Regions from separate parts of the Ruegeria sp. D1(2025) genome, predicted to be linked through region 2. Evidence: riboswitches for the same ligand, from Rfam matches in the RefSeq annotation. Region 2 holds a riboswitch; each other region holds the start of a gene.
What was found. Region 2 has a riboswitch for cobalamin ahead of ACR1XU_RS17470 (DUF1636 family protein). Riboswitches for the same ligand answer to the same signal wherever they lie in the genome.
Positions count from the first base shown of each region.

Region 1: it holds a riboswitch for cobalamin, as region 2 does, so the genes downstream of both, ACR1XU_RS10810 (DUF4198 domain-containing protein) here and ACR1XU_RS17470 (DUF1636 family protein) in region 2, are expected to answer to the same signal.
Region 3: it holds a riboswitch for cobalamin, as region 2 does, so the genes downstream of both, ACR1XU_RS13950 (hypothetical protein) here and ACR1XU_RS17470 (DUF1636 family protein) in region 2, are expected to answer to the same signal.

Region 1 is NZ_JBQFPO010000003.1:282,856-289,601, reverse strand. Features, by position in the region: gene cbiQ (cobalt ECF transporter T component CbiQ) at 1-220, opposite strand, end outside; gene ACR1XU_RS10820 (cobalt ABC transporter permease) at 220-801, opposite strand; gene cbiM (cobalt transporter CbiM) at 798-1,409, opposite strand; gene ACR1XU_RS10810 (DUF4198 domain-containing protein) at 1,416-2,201, opposite strand; cobalamin riboswitch at 2,331-2,530, opposite strand; gene ACR1XU_RS10805 (LacI family DNA-binding transcriptional regulator) at 2,889-3,914, shown strand; gene ACR1XU_RS10800 (winged helix-turn-helix domain-containing protein) at 3,919-5,133, shown strand; gene ACR1XU_RS10795 (fumarylacetoacetate hydrolase family protein) at 5,137-5,835, opposite strand; gene ACR1XU_RS10790 (pyridoxal phosphate-dependent decarboxylase family protein) at 6,047-6,746, shown strand, end outside.
Region 2 is NZ_JBQFPO010000008.1:132,992-139,737, reverse strand. Features, by position in the region: gene ACR1XU_RS17485 (iron ABC transporter permease) at 1-701, opposite strand, end outside; gene ACR1XU_RS17480 (ABC transporter substrate-binding protein) at 703-1,650, opposite strand; gene ACR1XU_RS17475 (ABC transporter ATP-binding protein) at 1,669-2,454, opposite strand; gene ACR1XU_RS17470 (DUF1636 family protein) at 2,451-2,807, opposite strand; cobalamin riboswitch at 2,909-3,111, opposite strand; gene ACR1XU_RS17465 (Mur ligase family protein) at 3,220-4,956, opposite strand; gene cphA (cyanophycin synthetase) at 4,972-6,746, opposite strand, start outside.
Region 3 is NZ_JBQFPO010000005.1:168,813-175,558, forward strand. Features, by position in the region: gene ACR1XU_RS13925 (histidine phosphatase family protein) at 1-79, opposite strand, end outside; gene recR (recombination mediator RecR) at 147-740, opposite strand; gene ACR1XU_RS13935 (YbaB/EbfC family nucleoid-associated protein) at 802-1,146, opposite strand; gene ACR1XU_RS13940 (DNA polymerase III subunit gamma/tau) at 1,242-3,002, opposite strand; gene ACR1XU_RS13945 (phosphatase domain-containing protein) at 3,173-3,676, shown strand; gene ACR1XU_RS13950 (hypothetical protein) at 3,678-4,085, opposite strand; cobalamin riboswitch at 4,173-4,393, opposite strand; gene ACR1XU_RS13955 (alpha/beta hydrolase family protein) at 4,559-5,467, shown strand; RNA gene ffs (signal recognition particle sRNA small type) at 5,467-5,565, opposite strand; gene ACR1XU_RS13965 (bifunctional 2',3'-cyclic-nucleotide 2'-phosphodiesterase/3'-nucleotidase) at 5,605-6,746, opposite strand, start outside.

The sequences.
Region 1 (6,746 bases), on a different contig from region 2:
GGGTCCGGCCGACTGGCAAGCGTGACATCACCAGTAACCCAAGCGAGACGGACAAAGCGCCGATCAGCGCCGGAATGCTGTTGAGGGCAACCGTGACGATGGCAAAGATGCAGGCCAAAACGATGCGCATACGGGGATCGTAGTCTCCGATCATCCCGAAATGGGCGGCTTTGCCTGCCTCGGCCAGTGTTTTGGCCTGTGGTTCCAGCGCATGTGCCATCAGGTGGCCATCTTTTTTCGCGCGGCCAGGTAAAAGCCGATGCCGAACAGACCAATGATATAGCCAATACCACCCAAGATGTTCTGCAGATCATTGTGCTCGCGGTAGGCGGCGATCTCGCGCCGCAGTGGGCGGGTTTCGTCGCGCACCGCTTTGGCGATGGCGGCGCGTTCCTCATCCGAGAGCGAGGCCACAGTCACCGCTGCCGCGCCATCCGCAGATGCAACCGGCGTGGCTGTTTCAGAAAGCTCGGCTTCGACCCCCATGATTTCTGCCACTTCGTCGGCCGACATGGCAACTTCGGCGACGTGCCCTGCACCCAGATCTGCCTTGAATGTATGAGTCACCGCTCTGGTCGGGCTGTAGAGAAAGAAACCGTCCGTATCGGTTACTGTGCGTCCCAGTTCAGAGCCGTCGGGGCCATAGACGATGACCTCCTGGTCTGCGGCCATATCGCCATTGGAAAACCCCAGCTCGCCTTCGATTGCGTCGCCTGCCGGAAAAACGCCTGCAATAACCTTATGCGCAAGAGCCGGGAGCGGGGCGAGAGCAAGCGTACAAACAAGGATCAACTGTTTCATGTGGACGCAACCTTTACAAAAAGTTCCGGTTTGACCTTGCGGGCCAGAAGAACGGCAAAACCTGTCAGCACGGCCTCGATAGCCATGACGGGAATGTGGGCGAAAAAGACAAGCTTGGCAGCGGGCAGGAACTCATCGCCGGACAGCGCCAGCGAGACCGCGACAAAAGCCGTCGTGGCGGCGATCGAAAACGCACCGCCGATGCCGCCCCAGATCGCCCCCTGAACAGGCGAGCCACGTGCGATCAGACGACCAAAGATCATCCAGGTCAACACCGCCGGAAGGGCGATATTCACCGTGTTGATCCCCAGCACGGTCAATCCGCCAAAACCGAAGAACACGGCTTGCAGCAGCAAGCCGACAAAAAGGGCCGGAAAGGCGGCCCAGCCGAGCAGAAGCCCGGCCAGACCGTTCAGAATCAAATGCACAGACGACGGGCCAATCGGCACATGGATCAGCGAGGCGACAAAAAAGCTGGCCGACAACACGCCCGCCGTGGGAATGCGATCCAGATCCAGCGATTTCAGGCCCAATGCGATCCCGCCAGCCGCGGCGACCGCACCGCCGATCACGACAGGGTTTGAAAGGGCTCCGTCGACGACGTGCATTCAGGCTTACTCCAGATCCCAGGCGCGGATCCAGATGACCGCATCCTGGCTCAGCTCTTTGCCTTCATGCTCGGTTTCCGGACCCACGCCCAAAGCGGCGAAGCCCCAGTACCCGGCTTTTGGCACACCAAAAGTGAAATATCCGTTGTCATCCGAAATCGCGACCAACGCGCCGCCCGGCAATGGGGACACGGTGGCGTCCTTCGCGCCGGTGCCGGTCATGTCCGGTGCTGCGGCGATGTACTCGATTTCGATTTCTGCGCCGGCGACGGGCTGTCCCTCGCTCAACACGCGACCGGTAAAGGTTGACCCGGCGATGATGTTGTAAGGTTTGTTCAGCGGCAGAATCTCGGTGGCCAGCCCCTGCGGCTGATCCCAGTCGGTCGGCAGTTCGTTTCGGTTGAGGTAAGCCTTGGTGATTTGCTGGATATAGATATCCTCTGATTCTTCGTAGTAAGGCGCAGGAACTGTAACCACCACATAGTCACCCGAGCGTTTAACCTGAATCGAGCCCAGGAACGCTTTGGCGATGTTGTCCGGTCCTTCAAAAGTGGTTTCTTCCAGCGTATCCATCAGATCGGTTTTTTCACCGTTGTGGATTACAAAGAATTCTTCCGGTCTTTCCAGGGTCATCACGTGACCAGCTTCAAACGGGTGCCAGAAAACCAGTTTGACCGGAACGTCACCGGGGCGTTCGATCATCGTGTCGTCGGTATATTCCAGCAGGAAATGGGCCTGCGCCAATGCAGGCATCGCCAAAGCAGCCGTTGCAGCCACCAGCAGTTTTTTCACAAATCGAGTCCTTCTCACGTCGCGCCTTCCCCGGCACAATTCTGCTTTGACGATGGGGAACGCGAAGCCATCTGCCTTGTCGGGCAAACAGATCCGGCGCACACCCCGTCGCCGATGATGAACGCCCCTTCCAAGGGCGCATGTTCGGCAGGTCTCCTGACTTGCGGGTCAAAGCGCTAAACTAACCTTCCCGGGATACCCCAGTGGCATTATCAGCCGCGCTCGCCGCCTACAGTTGCGGGGGCAGTTGCAGAGTTGGCGAAATGTGCCGCACTGCATTCCCTATTGCTTCCGAGGATGTCCCCGGAACCGAACATGGCCCGTTCATGCCAGAATATGTAAGACACGGTCAACAATTGATTGCGGCGTTGCATGGGCCATTTGCGAAATCAGAAATTGCATGTTCGCGCTTGCTACGCGGTTTGGTATGCGCCACCGCGAGTGTGTGTATTTTCTTAGATATCTTTCCGCGTTCAATAGTCGTCGGTTCAGTTCGCGGACTTGAGATTTTTAGGCCTGAAACTGCGGGCGTTGACTCGCGTTTAAAATTGAACTCGCCGCAAATATGTAGGGTCGCTCCGATGCACAAAAGGTCCGACCGGCCCAGCGCTCGATGCAGAAGCAGAGTTGTTGTATTTGCCGCCGTGTTCACGCTACCATCGGGCAAAACAACAGTGCAGGTGCCTCGTGACCACAGAAACAAAACGCCCGCTTACCCTTCGCGATGTCTCGGAAGCGTCGGGGGTATCCGAAATGACGGTCAGCAGGGTCCTGCGCAATCGGGGTGATGTATCAGATGCGACCCGAACACGGGTTCTGGCCGCCGCAAAAGAGCTGGGATACGTGCCCAACAAAATTGCGGGTGCGCTGGCATCCAGCCGGGTCAATCTGGTCGCTGTCATCATCCCGTCACTGTCCAACATGGTCTTCCCCGAGGTCCTGACCGGCATCAATCAGGTGCTGGAAGACACCGAATTGCAGCCAGTGGTCGGCGTGACCGATTATTTGCCGGAAAAAGAGGAAAAGGTCCTTTACGAGATGCTCTCGTGGCGGCCTTCGGGCGTGATCATCGCGGGTCTGGAACACACGGAAGCGGCCCGGGCGATGCTGGATTCCGCGGGCATTCCGGTGGTCGAAATCATGGATACCGACGGCAAACCAGTGGATGCGATGGTCGGCATTTCGCACCGCCGTGCCGGCCGCGAAATGGCGCAGGCCATACTGAAGGCCGGATACCAGCATATCGGTTTCATGGGGACCAAGATGCCTTTGGACCACCGCGCGCGCAAACGATTCGAAGGCTTTACCGAGGTTCTGGGCAAACACGGGATCGAGATCGAGGACCGCGAGTTCTACTCGGGCGGGTCGGCACTGGCCAAGGGGCGCGAGATGACGCAGGCGATGCTGGAACGGTCGCCGGAACTGGATTTTCTGTATTATTCCAATGATATGATCGGCGCTGGCGGGCTGTTGTACCTGCTGGATCAGGGGATAGACATCCCTGGTCAAATCGGGCTGGCAGGGTTCAACAATGTCGAACTGCTGCAAGGTCTGCCTCGCAAACTGGCAACCATGGATGCCTGCCGGCTGGAAATTGGCCGTCAGGCCGCAGGGATCATCGCGGCACAGCTGGCCGACCCGGAAGCCGAGATTGAAACCCGCGTGACACTGACGCCAAAAATCAGCTACGGCGACACACTGAAGCGGCGTTAGAGTCTTGGCACTGCCGAAACTGGACAACCGGACAGCCCGTGCGGCGTTCATGGATCGTCACTTGCTGTCCGAAACCCCGTCGGGCAGCGCAAAGGGCGCGGATCTTCTGGACCTGATCCGACGGCTTGGTTTTGTTCAGTTGGACAGTATCAACACCGTGGCCCGCGCCCATGACATGATCCTGTTTTCGCGCAGGTCCACCTATCGCAGCACACATCTGAAGCGCCTGTATGAACGGGACAGGGCGCTGTTCGAGCATTGGACACATGACGCCGCCGTTATTCCGATGGAGTTCTACCGGCATTGGCACCTGCGCTTTCAGCGCGACGCCGATTTGTTGAAAGCCCGCTGGAAGAATTGGCGGCGGGATGGATTTGAACAACAGTTCGCCTCGGTTCTGCTGCACATCCGCGATCACGGTCCGGTATCCTCGTCCGATGTGGGAAAGGACGAAAAGAAAGGATCGGGCGGCTGGTGGGACTGGCACCCGTCCAAAACCGCGCTGGAGTTCTTGTGGCGCTCGGGCGCGCTGACCGTCATTGGCCGGGACGGCTTTCAGAAACGCTACGACCTGACCGAACGGGTGATCGAAACTCATCTGTGCCCCGGTCATGCACCATGCGATGCCGAAGGAACGGTGGACTGGCTGTGCAACGCCGCCCTGGACAGGTTGGGGTTTGCAACATCGGGCGAACTAGCTGCGTTCTGGGATACGGTCGGCGCGGCCGAGGCGAAAGACTGGTGCGCCGCGGCCCAGAAAAACGGCGCAATTGAGGAAGTCGAAATCAGTTGCGCGGATGGGCGTAAGAGGAAAGTGTTTTCCCGCCCGGGTTTGGTTGAAGAGGCCCGTGAACTGCCCGCGCCACCGGGCAGGATTCGCGTGCTCAGCCCGTTTGACCCGATGCTGCGGGATCGAAACCGCGCCGAACGCCTGTTCGGGTTTCACTACAGGATCGAAGTGTTTGTGCCCGCACCCAAAAGAACCTACGGCTATTATGTCTTCCCCCTGCTCGAAGGTGATCGGCTGATCGGCCGGATCGACATGAAGGCCCACAGGGATTGCGGCGAATTGCGGGTACAATCCGTCTGGCCCGAGCGAAAGTTGCGCTGGTCAGAGGCGCGCACCCGCCGTCTGGAGGCCGAGCTGGACCGGGTGCGCAGGTTTGCCGGCCTTGATCGTGTTGAGCTTGCCGACGGCTGGCTGAAAGACCCTAAATAGGCTCTATTCAGCCTTTGACAGGGTCAGGTGGATCGGTTCAAGACCGTCAATTCCGCCATCAATCACATCACCGGCCTGGACCGCACCAACACCGGCCGGGGTGCCTGTCATGATCAGATCGCCCGGACGAAGGTGATAGTAATTTGAAAGATGGCTGACGATCTCATCTATTTTCCAGATCAGCTCATCCAGGGTCGCATCCTGCCGGACTTCACCGTTGACGCTCAGATGAATGCGTTTGTCTTCGTCCGGCGACCAGTTCTCTGACCGGGTCAGCGGCGCAAAAACGGCACCGTTTTCCAGATCCTTGCCCAGATCCCACGGGCGCTGCTTGTTCCGTTCACGGATTTGCAGGTCGCGGCGGGTCATGTCCAGCGCGCAGCCATAGGCAAACACCGCGCCCAAAGCCTGCTCGCGACTGACGCGGAACACCGGCTGACCGATCGCAATCGCCAGCTCCATTTCGTGATGATAGTTTTCGGTGCCCGGCGGATATGGCACGGTCGCCCCGGTCAGGATGGCGTTTGGTGCGGACTTGGTGAAATAGAACGGCGCCTCGCGGTCCACAGTATTTCCCATTTCAGCCGCATGGGCCGCATAGTTCCGCCCGACGCAAAAAATCCGGCCCACCGGATATTCGGCCTGCTCGCCGACAACCGGTATCGCAACAGGGTCGGGAAAAGAAAACAGCTTGTCCTGCATGACAGCCCCCAGTTTGAAACATCGCCGGGCATCTTAGGTGTCTTCCCATCACTGGCAAGACGTTGGCGACCGGGATGCACACCGTTTTGACCTGACATTCAAGACTTCGGGTTTCTTAGACGCATTGACCTTTCGCTCCGGATAACTCTCACTGCCCCGGAAATTCAAACACCCGGGACATCCCGGATCAGACGGAAACACGGGGAATAGCATGCAGTGGAACGAATTCGCGGAATGGGGCCGAAAAGTCGCTGACTGGACGCAGAACTATCACGAAACCGTTGGCGACAGGCCCGTCCGGGCACGGTGCGAACCGGGTGAGGTCTTGAATGCGTTACCGTCTGAACCGCCCGAAACCGCCCAGCCCATGGAAGACATCTTCCGGGATTTTGAGCAGATCGTAATGCCCGGCATCACCCATTGGCAGCACCCCCGGTTCTTTGCCTACTTCAACTCCAACGCCTCGGCCCCGTCGGTTCTGGGTGAGTTTCTGGCCAGCGCCATCGCACCGCAATGCATGTTGTGGCAAACCTCGCCTGCCGCGACCGAGATGGAAACCCGGATGATGGATTGGTTGCGGCAGGCTTTGGATTTGCCGGACGGATTCGCCGGTGTGATTCAGGACTCGGCCTCGTCGGCGACGCTGGCCGCCGTTTTGACGATGCGGGAAAAGGCACTGGCCTGGCAGGGCAACAAACAGGGGCTGTTCGCGCAGAAACCCCTGCGCATCTATTGTTCATCCGAGGTTCACACCTCAATCGACAGGGCCATCTGGGTTGCCGGAATTGGCGAAGACAACCTTGTGCGCGTTCCCATCAAGGGCGACTGGCGCGGAATGGATCCCGACGCGCTGGAAGCGGCCATTCAGGCAGATTTAGACTCTGGTTTGCAGCCTGCGGGCGTCATTTTGT
Region 2 (6,746 bases):
ACGCCGAGGGTAGAGGCAGTAAGATCGCCGGTCAGCAGCGCGTCGAGCCAGCGGCTGCGGTAGAGAGAAAAGCTCAGGATCAGAAGCAGGCCTGCGCAGACCAGCGGAAACGTCTCCCAGCGGGCCAGGCCCAGACCGCCCAGCATCCAGAAAATCACGGAATGCGCGGCGCGGCTGTCGCCTGCAAAAATCAGGTAGTTGGTGATGGCCGAGAACAGGAACGAAACCGCAAGACCTGCCAGGATCAGTTTTTCGGGCGCGCTTGTGCGTAAACCGTGAACCAGCGCCAGCACGATGCCCGACGCCACAAGCCCGCCGCAGAACGCGGCCAACGGCAGGGTCCAGAAGCCCAGCACGTCGCCGGTCACGGTGATCACAAACACGGCGCCGGCCGCCGCACCCGAGGACAGGCCGAACAGGAACGGATCAGCAAGATCGTTGCGCGTTGTGGTTTGCAGGACCACGCCGACGATGCCCAACCCGGCGCCGATTACGGCCGCGAACAGGGCGCGCGGCAGGCGCAAATCAAACACGATCCGGTGCAACGGCGACATGTCCCCGTCACTCAGACCGGTTCCCAGCAAGACAGCGGTGAACGTGTCGGAAACCGGAATGGATGTGGTTCCGTAGATGGTTGAGATCAGCAAAAGGGCGGCCAGAACGACCGCCCCCAGCAGAAGTGTCAGGCCAAGTCGGCCCATATCAGTTGAGATCCGGATGCATGGCCTGCGCCATTTTCAGGATCGCCTCGATATTTGCCGGTCCCGGGGTCAGTTCCTCGTACCGCAGGCCAATCCAGGCCTCGTTCTTGACGGCATCGGTCTGGGACATCACCGGATGCTCCTGCAGAAATTTGAAGGTATCCTCGGCGCCGTTGCCGGTCTGGTAATCCAGCAGCACCAGAAATTCGGGGTTGGCGGCCGCCACCGTTTCCCACGAGGTGCGGCCCCAGCTTGTATCCATGTCATGGGTCACGTTTTCACCGCCCGCTGCGGAAATCATCGCATCGGGAATGGCAAACTTGCCCGCGGTGAAGGGCGCATCAGCCGGACCATCTAGAAGGAAAACGCGCGGTTTGGGCAGATCGGCGGTCCGGGTTTCGATCTCGGTCAGTTCTTCTTTCCAACCATCAACCAGTTCCTTCGCCTTGTCTTCGACCTGCATGACCTGGCCCAGGCGCAGAACGTCATCAAACAGCAGGTTCATGCTGGCTTCGGGGCGGTCCTTGTCCAGATGCACGCAGCTTTCGGACAGGATCAAGGTCTTGATGCCAAAGGGTTCCAGCGTGTCAGGGGTCACGTCTCCGCCCGGCTTCATCCCGTAATACCAGCCCGCGAAGAACATATCGGGTTCGGCGGCCACAAGGTTCTCGACCGTTGGGTATTTGGGCGCAAGCTCGGGAATGTCGCCGCGCAGCGTATCGAATTCCGGGCTGGTCTTGTACCATCCGGTGATGCCGGTCAGCCCGACGATCTTGTCCTGCAGATCCAGCGCAAAGGCCATGTCGGTCATGTTCATATCGTGCACGACAATCCGCTCAGGCGCAGTTTCAAAAACCAGCGGCTTGCCGCAATTGTCGACGGTAATGTCTTGTGCCGACGCACCGCCTGCCAAGGCTGTGGTCAGGACCACCGACCAGATCTGTTTCATTCAAAGATGCTCCTAGGGTTAGTTTGAGACCGAGGTTTTTCGGATATCCAGCGCCGGAATCACGCGGCCCTCATGGTGAAAGTACAGGTAGTCGACGCCAAAGGTTTCCCGGACCTGGTCCGAGGTCAGCACATCGGCCACGGGACCAAAGCCCGTGAGCCGCGCGGATTTCATCATGGCCACATGGGTGGCAAATTCAGGGATCATGACGAGGTCGTGGACGATCATGACCACCGTGATGCCCAACTCGGCAACCAGCGACAGCATCCGCCCCTTGGCGTCGGGGTCCAGATGGTTTGTCGGTTCGTCCAGAAACAAAAGCGAAGGGTTCTGTGCCAGAGCGCGCGCAATATGCGCACGTTGACGTTCACCCCCGGAAAGTACGCCCATTCGTTTGTCCGCCAGATCACTCAGACCTGTCAGGTTCAAAATCCTGTCCAGTTCGGCGGCGTGGCCCTCTTTCGACCGATCAGCCCGGATCGGGATTTGCCCCAAGGCCACATATTCCCGCAAAGACAGTCTGCTATCCGGCAGTTCGTGCTGACTGACAACAGCGATCATTCGGGCGCGCTGGTTGGCGGGCATGTGTTTCAGGCTGCGCCCATTGATCAAAACGTCGCCCAGCACCAGTTCGGCCGTGCCGCACAACAGGTTCAGAAGTGTCGTCTTCCCGGCCCCGTTCGGCCCGGCAATTGCAAGGATTGCGCCTTCTTCCAGTTCAAAAGACGCCGCTTGCAGCAGAACATCACCATTCAGCGCATAGTATTCGACGTCACGCACGGCAAGAAATGCAGAGGTCGTCATGAAGGCTCCTCCAAAATCATTCGGGGCAAACGGGAAAGGGTTTTGTCAAAAAGCGCGCTCGGCCTGTCGGACGCGCAGGTCCATCCATCGGCACTGTTCTGATATTGCAACGCGAATTCGGCCAAGGCCGCGATGTCATGCGGGGTCCGGATGTCGCCGAACAGGTATTGGGCTTTGCCGGCGGCCTGAAACCCAACAGTTGTCGGCTGCGCACACCCGGCCATGCAATCGACCGTGCGAATGGCAAACGCGGACGGCAGCGCATCTGACAAAGAAGAGCGTATTTTGTCCGCAGACAAATCACCGTTGCATGTCGAACAGATCAGAAGAACATGATCAGTGGCGTCTGACATGGTCCGCTCCACTTGTTGCCAAGCGCGGACAGAAGGTGCTGATCATGTAAACACGTGACTGACGTGCCATCTAAGCCTCCTTCCAGGGCGCCCCGCCCCGGGTTGGTTGAACATTGATGGCAGGTCTCCTGACTCGCGGGTCCTTGCTTGGCCTTCCTTCCCGGCCCATTCGGCCAGTGGGTGTTTGGCGTCGCTCACCGCTTACAGTTGCGGGGGCAGTTACGGACTTGGCCCACTGGGCCGCACCGTATTCCCTTTTCATCCCTCGGGTCTTCCTTCGGGAACCATCTTCTAGCTAAGTGCCTCAGACCCGAGCATGCGTCAATACAGAATTGTTGCCAGGACACTCTGTTCGGCGGCGGAGCGGCATCCATCGTTAACTGCCCGGGTGCCTCGCGTTCAGCGTGCCGGTTCAATTCTCCAGCAGTTTCAGAACCTGTTCGCGCTCGGACAAGACCAGCAACAGGGCAAGATCGCCCGGTTCGATCTGATCCAGTATTGTCCTGCTCGCCTCGACCGGGGAAGGCGCGCTCAGGATCTGCTCATCCCGAAGACCGTTGTTCATTGCCGCCTGCTTAATCAGCTTTGGAATCTCACCAAGGTTGCGTCCCCGCAGATAACCCTCAAGCTCGGCAGCGACGATCACATCCGGCTGGAACCGCAAGGCCGTTTGCGTGACATCGATGATGTCCTGATCGGACCGGTCCCCGGCATGGCTTAGCAGTATGAAGCGGCGCTTTGCCGGAAGTCCGGACAAAGCCTCGCACACCGCTGCGACCGAATGTGGGTTATGCGCAAAATCGACAAAGACGCGGGCGCCGCTATGGGAAAACTCGTTGCACCGGCCCGGATTATCTTTGGCGTCTGGCTTGAAACCGGACAATCCCGTGCGAATGGCCTGCATCGGGATATCCAGTGCGCAGGCCAGACACAGCGCAGTTATTGCGTTGAGGATATTGTACCTGGCAGCCCCACCCATAGCGAGCGGTACATCGTGAACCGAAATCACCGGTTGTTCCGTGGAGCCATCGAAGAACACGATCATCTCGTCCCGCAGGAAGGCACAACAATGTCCTTGCTCGCGGGATTGTTGGATCAGTGCGTTTTTCTGGTCCAGCGAGAACCACCAGATCCTGCAGGACGTGTTCAGCGCCTCATCCCGGACAAAGGGGTCATCCGCGTTCAGGGCCAGAACGCCATCTTTCTTAAGGGTGCGATGCACGGCGAACTTGGCCTGCGCCAACTCCGGAACCGTGTTGACGCCGTACTGACCCAGATGATCATTGGCGACATTTGTGACAGCCGCAGCCGAGGCGGCATGGGTTGGAAGACCCCGGCGCAGGATTCCGCCACGGGCAACCTCCAGACAGGCGACTTCAAGCCGCCGGTCGCGCAGCAGCATGCGCGCTCCGCCGGGGCCGGAATAATCACCACGGTCGAGGATGTCGTCGCCGACGCGGACAAACTCGGTCGAGGTCAGCCCGGCAACCTTGCCCGCCGCCCGGGCGATCGCCTCAAGCAGCCGGGTCGTTGTGGTCTTGCCATTGGTTCCGGTGATGAAGGCGACGGGGATGTTGTGCAAGGCGTCCCATTCGACTTCATCAGGCGCAGGCAGAGCGTTCCAGGCCCAGGTCTGGCTTCCGACCCCGTGGCCGATCGAAATCTCGTCGTCGTCACACAGGATATCGACGCCCCGCGCCGAGGCCGCCTGGATCAGGGCGATCAGGGCCGGATTTGCCTCTTTGGCCATGACGTCGCGGACGTCGGCGATCATCTTGTCGAAATCGCCGGGTGTTTCCCCGACCAGCGCCGCGGCACAGAAATGCCATGCGGTCTGGACCGCAAAGATCGCTGAATACAGCTGATCCATCGGCGCTGAAATCGCAAGGTTCACGCCGCCGGTGAATACCCGATATGTCAGCTTTTCTTGGCACCAGCCGAGCGCATCCAGCACACGACGTGCATGATGCTGCCACAGCTCAATGACACGCGAAGACTGCTCTTGGTCAAAAAAGACGTCCATGATTGCGCCCGGGTGATCCCAGAGCAACCCGGGCCCGGTCAGCCGGCGCGCATCGTCTACCCGAAACGCGCCACTGGTCGCGCTGGGGATGGTCAGCGCGGTCTCAAGCTCTTCAATCCTGTCCATTCCGGTGCCCTCGGCTCAATCCGCGTCTTCGCTGATTTCGCGGGCCAGACGCACGCCGCGCTCGTCCCGGATCAGGGCCTGATCGCTGTCGAACATGTCCTCGAAAGAGGTCTCAACAGGGGCAGGCTTGCCGATTGCTTCAGCTTCAGGTGCGTCGCCATCCGAATTGAAGTAGATGATCTGTTTCCAGCAGCGGGTGGTGTCGTCGCCGAATATCACCAGCAGATCGCCGGGAGCTGCCATTTCCAGACCCGCCGTCACCGCTTCGACCTCATCAGGGATGATTGTGATCGCCTCATCCGGCGTGCCGCCTGCAATCAACGCCTGCCGCAGCATCTGAGGAATTTCGTCATGCCCGCGTCCGCGACGGCGGTCGTCAGCCTTGCAGATGAAGTGGTCAAAATGACCGGCCAGCGCCGCGCCCGCGTCCTCGACGTCCTCGTCACGACGGTCACCGGGCATCGATACGACGCACAGCCTGCGGCCCTTGATCTCCAGCTGGTCGGCCAGCGCCGCCATTGCCTTCAGGGCGGCGGGGTTGTGGCCATAATCCAGGATTACCTTGAACGGATGTTCGTCATAAACGTTCATCCGCCCCGGTGCCTGGAAATAGCTGGTGTCAAAGGTCCGCAGCCCGTGGCGGATATTGTCCAGATCAACGCCAAAACTATAGGCCATGGCGGCTGCAAACATGGCGTTCTGCACGTTGAATATCGCCTTGCCTTCCAGTGTCGCCGGGATCAGGTGCGACCAGAGCACGGGGATATGCAGACCGTTGTCGTAGATGGTCAGCATGTCACCGTTCATGCCTTTTTCCAGCACGATGGCCTTGCCGCCTTCCTTGATATGTTCTTTCACAAGACTGTGGCCGGGATTGGTCGTGACATAGAAGATCTGACTTGCCCCGGCATAATCCGCCATCTTCAGGCAGTTGATGTCGTCGGCATTCAGAACGGCCGTATCCGTGGCGCTTTCCACCACGACGCGTTTGACCACGGCAAGCTCTTCGACCGTGTTGATGCCACCCAGCCCCAGATGGTCGGCCGATACGTTCAGACAGGCGGCAACGTTCGAGCGTTGATAGCCCAGGCCCGAACGCACCAGCCCGCCACGCGCGGTCTCCATCACGGCGAAATCGACCATCGGATCGCGCAGCACGATCTGGGCCGACTTGGGCCCGGTCATGTCGCCCTTGACGCTCAGCTTGCCATCCACATAAACCCCGTCGGTCGAGGTCATGCCAACGGTCTTGCCGCTGGTTTTCATGATATGGTTCAACATCCGCGATGTTGTGGTTTTCCCGTTGGTTCCCGTGATTGCCGCAATGGGGATGCGTGTCTTGTCCCCGACCGGGAACAGCATGTCGATCACCCGACCGGCAACATCGCGCGGTTGGCCTTCGGACGGAGCTACGTGCATCCGGAATCCGGGGGCTGCGTTCACCTCGACAATCGCGCCGCCGATATCCTTGTAGGACTTGGTGATGTCGTCGATCAGAAAATCGACACCGCCCACATCCAGCCCAACCGCCATGATGGCGCGTTCAGCCATGTCGCGGTTGTCGGGATGAACCACATCGGTCAGGTCGATGGCCGTGCCGCCTGTGGACAGGTTCGCGGTAGAGCGCAAATAGAAAACCTCGCCCTCCGGCAAAACGGTTTCTTCGGTCACACCGGCGTTTTCCATCAGGCGTTTGGCCTGATTGTCGATCTCCAGCATGGTCAGCACTTTTTCGTGCCCGATGCCCCGGCGCGGATCCTGGTTAACGATAGCGACCAGTTCCGCAATCG
Region 3 (6,746 bases), on a different contig from region 2:
TGCGGCCTTGAAATTTCCCAAGAGTATTCCACTCGGTTTCGCCGTGTCGCAGTACGAATAGATCGGGATATCTGCTCATAAGTTACGCCCAACTCTGGAAAATCAAAGCATGATTCAAAAATGTTCTCGGGGCAGGTTCTGTGACCTTACAGTTCTTTCCGCGCCCTCAGCGCCGCCGTGATCGTCCCGTCGTCCAAATAATCCAGCTCACCCCCAATTGGCACACCCTGCGCAAGTGAAGTCAGGCGGACCTGTCCCTCCAACTGGTCGGCAATGTAGTGGGCGGTGGTCTGTCCGTCGACTGTGGCGTTCAGGGCAAGGATGATCTCGGTGATGCCCTCGGCCGTCACGCGGTCTTTGAGGCGGGGTATGCGCAACTCGTCCGGGCCGACACCGTCCAAGGCCGAAAGTGTACCGCCCAGAACGTGATAGCGGCCTTTGAAGACACCGGCACGTTCCATCGCCCAAAGATCAGCGACATCCTCGACGACACAAAGCTCTCCGGTGGCGCGGGCCTCGCTGTCGCAGATGTCGCAGATGTCAGCGGTACAGACATTGCCGCAATTCAGGCATTCGCGGGCGGTGGCGGCGACCTGCTGCATTGCGTCCGAGAGCGGTGTCAGCAGCAGGGCGCGTTTGCGGATCAGGTGCAGCACCGCGCGGCGGGCCGAGCGCGGGCCAAGCCCCGGCAGCTTGGCCATCAGGTCGATCAGGTTGTCGATGTCGCTGTTCGAACTCACGGCCTGTCCTGTTTGGCACCGAAGGGAGCCTCCGGCGGGAGTATTTTGGAAAAGATGAAGATCAGAACGGCAGTTTGATGTCTGCCGGCAGCCCCATGCTTTCAGTCAGCTTGGCCATTTCCGCCTGAGAGCGCTCGGCGGCCTTGGTCTGCGCGTCCTTGATGGCGGCCAGGATCAGGTCCTCGACCACTTCCTTGTCGTCTCCGTTGAAGATCGACGGGTCGATGTCCAGACCTTTGAGTTCGCCCTTGGCGGTGGCGCTGGCCTTGACCAGACCGGCGCCGGATTCGCCGACAACCATGAGGTTGTTCAGTTCTTCCTGCATTTCGGTCATTTTGGTCTGCAGGTCCTGCGCGGATTTCATCATCTTGGCCATATCGCCCAGACCGCCTAAACCTTTGAGCATCGGGTTTCTCCTGTAAATCGATTTGACGCCTAAATACGAAGGGTGACTGCGTGACACAAGGGGCATGGGCATCCTCCTGTATTCCAGGCAGATGTTCAGTCCTCTTCGAACGGGTCCCATTCGTCTTCGACCTCGGGCAGAGCCTCGGTTTCGACCTTGGCGGCGCGCTGTTCCGGGGTTTCGATCCGTTTGATGCGCGCCTTGGGAAACTGCATGAGTACCGCCTGAACCAGCGGGTGCTGCTCGGCCTGTGACCTTAGCGCGAGGTCGGCCGCATCGCGGATCTCGGCGATCGTGGCGGCTTCGCCATCTGCCACGATGGATACGGCCCACCGATTGCCTGTCCAGCGCTGCAGCGCCGTACCCAGCCGTTGGGCAAGGTCTGTCGGGGCATGATCGGTCGGTGTAAATTCGATCCGGCCCGGTGAGTAGGACATCAGCCGCACACCGTTTTCGACCTCGACCAGCAGCTTTACGTCCCGGTTTGTCCGGATCAGTTCGACCACATGTTCGAAGGTCGGATAGCGCGCCAGAGCAGTTTGGACGTCCTGTGCCAGGGCCGCAGTCGGCGCGCCGGCGGGACCGTGTGGAGCGGAAACGTAGGAAGACCTTGCCGATGCCTGAGGTTGTACCGGGGCGTGCGAGGGTACGGCCATGCCTCCACCGGGGCCTCCGTTCGGCGTGGGTGGAGGTGCGTCCTGCAAACGTTTGATCAGTTCTTCCGGGCTTGGCAGGTCGGCCACATGGGTCAACCGAATGACGGCCATTTCCGCTGCCATCATGGCGTTTGGTGCGGCTGAGACCTCTTCGAGCGCTTTCAGCAGCATTTGCCACATGCGGGTCAGGACACGCATCGGCAGGGCTTCGGCCATTTGCTGTCCGCGTGCGCGTTCGTCGGGCGAAACGGTCGGGTCCTCGGCGGCGTCTGGCGTGATTTTGACCACGGACACCCAATGGGTGATTTCGGCCAGATCGCGCAGCACGGCTAGCGGGTCGGCGCCCTCGGCGTACTGAGCGCTTAGCTCTGTCAGAGCCCCCGCCGCGTCGCCGCGCAGGATCATGTCCATCAGGTCCAGGACGCGGCCCCGGTCCGCCAGACCCAACATCGCCCGGACCTGATCGGCACTGGTTTCCCCGGCCCCGTGCGAGATCGCCTGATCCAGCAGCGAAGTTGCATCACGCGCCGAACCCTCGGCCGCCCGGGTGATCAGCGCCAGTGCGTCCTCTGCGATCTGAGCGCCCTCGGCGGTGGCGATCTTGTTCAGAAGACCGATCATGTCCTCGGGTTCGATCCGGCGCAGGTCGAAGCGTTGGCAGCGCGACAGGACCGTCACCGGAACCTTGCGGATTTCGGTGGTCGCGAAGATGAATTTCACATGTTCGGGCGGTTCCTCAAGCGTCTTGAGCAGCGCGTTGAACGCGCTGGTCGAAAGCATGTGAACCTCGTCGATGATATAGATCTTGTAGCGTGCGCTGGCGGCACGATAGCGGACGCTGTCTATGATCTCGCGGATGTCGTTGACGCCGGTGCGGCTGGCGGCGTCCATCTCCATCACGTCGACATGGCGGCCTTCCATGATCGCCACGCAATGTTCGCATTGGCCGCAGGGTTCGGTCGTCGGTTTGCCGTCGCCATCGGGGCCGATGCAGTTCATGCCCTTGGCGATGATCCGCGCCGTCGTCGTTTTGCCGGTGCCGCGGATGCCGGTCATGATGAAGGCCTGCGCGATCCGGTCTGCCTCGAACGCGTTTTTCAGGGTGCGCACCATGGCATCCTGACCAACCAGGTCGGCAAAGGTTTCCGGGCGGTATTTGCGGGCAAGAACCTGATAAGCGGGGCTTGGCGTGTCGGTCATTTCTGCTCTGTCGGATTCGTATCAGAAGTGCAGCGTAGAGTGCGCCGCCGCCTGCGTCCACAGCCGGTTCGCGAAATTCATTTGGGAATGCTTCGGGATGCGCGTAAAAATGAAGGTGAAAGCATTTTTGACCGGATTCTTGTGCGTAACGATTAAGGAGGGCGCGTTGCATGTCTCAGATGATTATTCATGCGCTGCAGGTCGGAGGAGGTACTCTGGCCCTGACATCAATGCCGGGACGTGGGGGTAATTATGCCCAGGACCTGAATGCGATTTCCGACTGGAAACCAGGTCTTGTCATTTCAATGACGACCGAAGTCGAGATGCTGCAGGACGGCGCGCGTGACTTCGGAACCGACATTCAGGCGCGCGCCTGCCGCTGGGTCCATCTGCCGGTCGAAGATTTCGGTGCACCCCCCGACGCCGTGACCGCGCGCTGGCCCGATGTAAGCGCGGCCGTCCGCCATGCCCTGTCAGGGGGCGGGCGCATTCTGGTGCATTGCCGGGGCGGCTGTGGCCGGTCCGGAATGGTGGTGTTGCGCCTGATGGTCGAATGCGGCGAGCAACCGGGTGCAGCCCTGAAACGGTTGAGGGCGGTGCGGCCCTGTGCGGTTGAAACAGATGCACAACTGGCATGGGCCACGCAATTGATTCCGGCCAGCGCGGACCCGTAGCTTAGGCCGACAAATGTCCGGCCTGGGCCGCCACTTGGCGACCTGCCAGGGCCGAAGCTTCAAGCATGGCGCAGGGCGGGTCCGACAGAATTGCGGACGGCAGCGCACGGAACTCTGCGCAGAACATCATGTCTGCATAATCCTCCAACCTGTCGCCCGGAGTTTCCTCATTCGTTCCGCAAAACACCCGGATTTTGTCTGGCCGCGCGTGGAACCGGGCCATGCACCCTTCGGGGCAATGGGCAAGCTCGCTGCTGCCTTCAATGGCGAATTGCGGGGTTGCGGCCGGGCCGGCGCTTGCCACGGCGCGCGTCAGAGCCCGCGCCATTTGCGCCAGTGCCGGACAGGGTTTGCCGGTGCGCTGGCACACAGTGGCAGAAAATTCGTGTGTCCTTGTCTTCCAGATCATAATGCGCCCTCCGCGCGCGGCGCGGGGCAAGGATCAGGTGTGACGGGGCTATGCCATCAGGACCTGCCCGGACACCCCGCCCGAGTTTCGGTTTCAGTATCGATGGCAGGTCTCCTGACTTGCGGGTCATCGCTTTGCCGACCTTCCCAGCCTTTCGGCCAGTGGTGTTTCGGCATTGCTCACCGCTTACAGTTGCGGGGGCAGTCTCGGCCTTGGTTCCTTCCGGCAATGCCAGACAGAACCGCACCGTGTTCCCTTTTCATCCCGGCCCGTTAAAGGGCGCGGAAACCATCTCCTCATCGCTAGCGGTTGCCGGGTCCCCGAGTCAAGCGCATTGCGCGGGCCGAGGCATTTGGTCCGATGCGTGGTCGGGAAAGCGGACGTTTGGTCATGTTTGCACCGGGTTGACTTGAGCGGGCGACTGGCCTGACAGATAGGTGAACTGAACTGTTCAGTTGAGAGCGGAGCATGATATGTTGGACATACAGGAACAGGTCTTGACCGAAGACATACGATTTCCCTCCGGGACGGCTATGCTGTCGGGTCGCCTGTACCTGCCTGTTGCAGCGCCTGATATCGTAGTTGTTCTGAACAGCGCGACCGGCGTTCCCCAGGACTATTATCAGCATTTTGCCCGGTGGCTGGCGGAAGAGCAGGGCATTGCCTGTCTGACCTATGATTACCGCGATTTCGGAAAATCGTTATCGGGGCGTCTGAAGGATTCGCGTGTCACCATGTCCGATTGGGCGCTGATCGATATTCCCGCGGCCCGGGCCGAGATGCGACGGCGATTCCCAAGTGCGCGGCAGTGGACCATTGGTCATTCGCTGGGGGGTATGCTTGAGCCATTGCAATCGGATGTGGATCAGATCGACCGGATGATTTGTGTGTGTTCAGGCCTGGTTACGTTGTCGGATCATCCCTGGCCCTACAGGGGGCTGGCCGGAATCTTCTGGTACGGGCATGCGCCTTTTGCAGTTCATGTGCTGGGGTATCTGCCCGGCAAGGCCATTGGGTTTGGTTCGGACCTGCCGTCAAAGGTCTACTGGCAATGGCGAAAATGGTGCACCTCGCCGAACAGCTATCTGCCTGAAATTGGCCAAAGCCTGCCCGCAGCGACCTGGCCGCGGGCCGGTGGTCCGGTTGACCTGTTTGCGATTTCGGACGACCAGATGGTGCCTGAAAATGCGGTCTGGAGGCTGGCCGAGCTATACGGCCCGGACGCCAACCGTCATGTGCTTGAACCAAAGGATTTCGGGCTGAAATCCATTGGCCACATTGGTGTTTTTGCGCGCAAAAACAAAGCGGTCTGGCCGAGGCTGATCGAGTCTGCGGAGCAGCAAGTCCGTTCCGACCGGAAAGATGTGACGATTGCGGGATGAAGTGAGAGGTTGGACATCGACCCAAGCGGGGCTCGTTGTGGCTGCTTCCTTCCGGACCTGACCAGGTTGGCGAGGCGCTCGCCCGCGCCAACCTCTCAATCGTCGATATAGGGAAGTTGCGCCAGGAAGACAACCCGTCAGAGTGACAGTCTGATCCGCAGAAAGCCTTCCGGGTCATGCCCCAGCACATGCGGATCGTATGCGTCCAGTTCGGAAAGATGCGCCCTTGCTCCCGGCCCGGTTTTTAGAATCGAAGCGTGCCCGGGAAGCCGGACAAGGCTGAAGGGGAAGGGCGCAGATTCAAGCGGGTCGTCCGGTAGTCCCCCCGAAAGATAGTCGCGCAGGACGTCCCTGATGGGTAAGGTCGGCAGATCGATCTGCCGGGCCTGATGCGCAACTGGGAAGTGTCCGCCGCCGCTGGCCCGGTAACTGTTCAGGGCCACAACGAATTTCTGGGTGGGTTCAATTGGGATTCCACCGCAGAAAATCTCGCGGACACGGTTTGCAGCGGGATTGACCAGCATTCCGTGAGAATCAAAACGCGCCGGCTGGGAAAGATCGATCCGATAGGTCAGGCCGAACAGCACATCGAAGTTATGCCCGGCCCGTGTTTCATCGGTCAGAGTGCGGACAGCTCCTGCATCCACCTGATTGAAAATGCCCGCCGACATTTCAAGCCAGTCACGGACCATGTCGCCGGTTACAAGCACGGCGCGCAGTTCATTCGGAAAAGAATGAAGATCCGAAACATTACGCAAACGCACCTTTCCGGGCGGTACATCCGTGTAGGAGCGCGGTCCCGCGCGGCCTCCGAACTTGCAGGGAGAAACAGCGGACAACAGTGGAAGCCCCCGTAGGTCTTCGTCCAAGTAACGACGCAGCGCTGCGGCCTGGGCGCTGGCGACCAGAGCGAGGCCCCGATCCGGTGCGCAAAAGCTGAAATAGCTGTGCAGGCTTTGACTGGTGTGGCCCACGGGTCTTGAGGCCAGTGCACGGGTTTCTTCGTGGCCGTAACTGAACAGATGCTGCATTCCGGGGTCTTCGGAAACCGCTTCGTTCCCGTGCCGGGAGAGAACAGGCGGCAGCTTGACCTGCTGCCCGACAACCGTCCATGGCCCGGCAGAGGTTTTCTGCACATGCAGGTCGATGATGCCAAGATGCGTCCCGGCGACGCCAGGCATGACAACCGGTTTGCCATGTACATGCCCCCGGGTTGCGTCCGTGTGATCCAGCCCTTCGTGATCCTTGCCGGGAAGTGTGAGATGCGTATGGCCTGCAA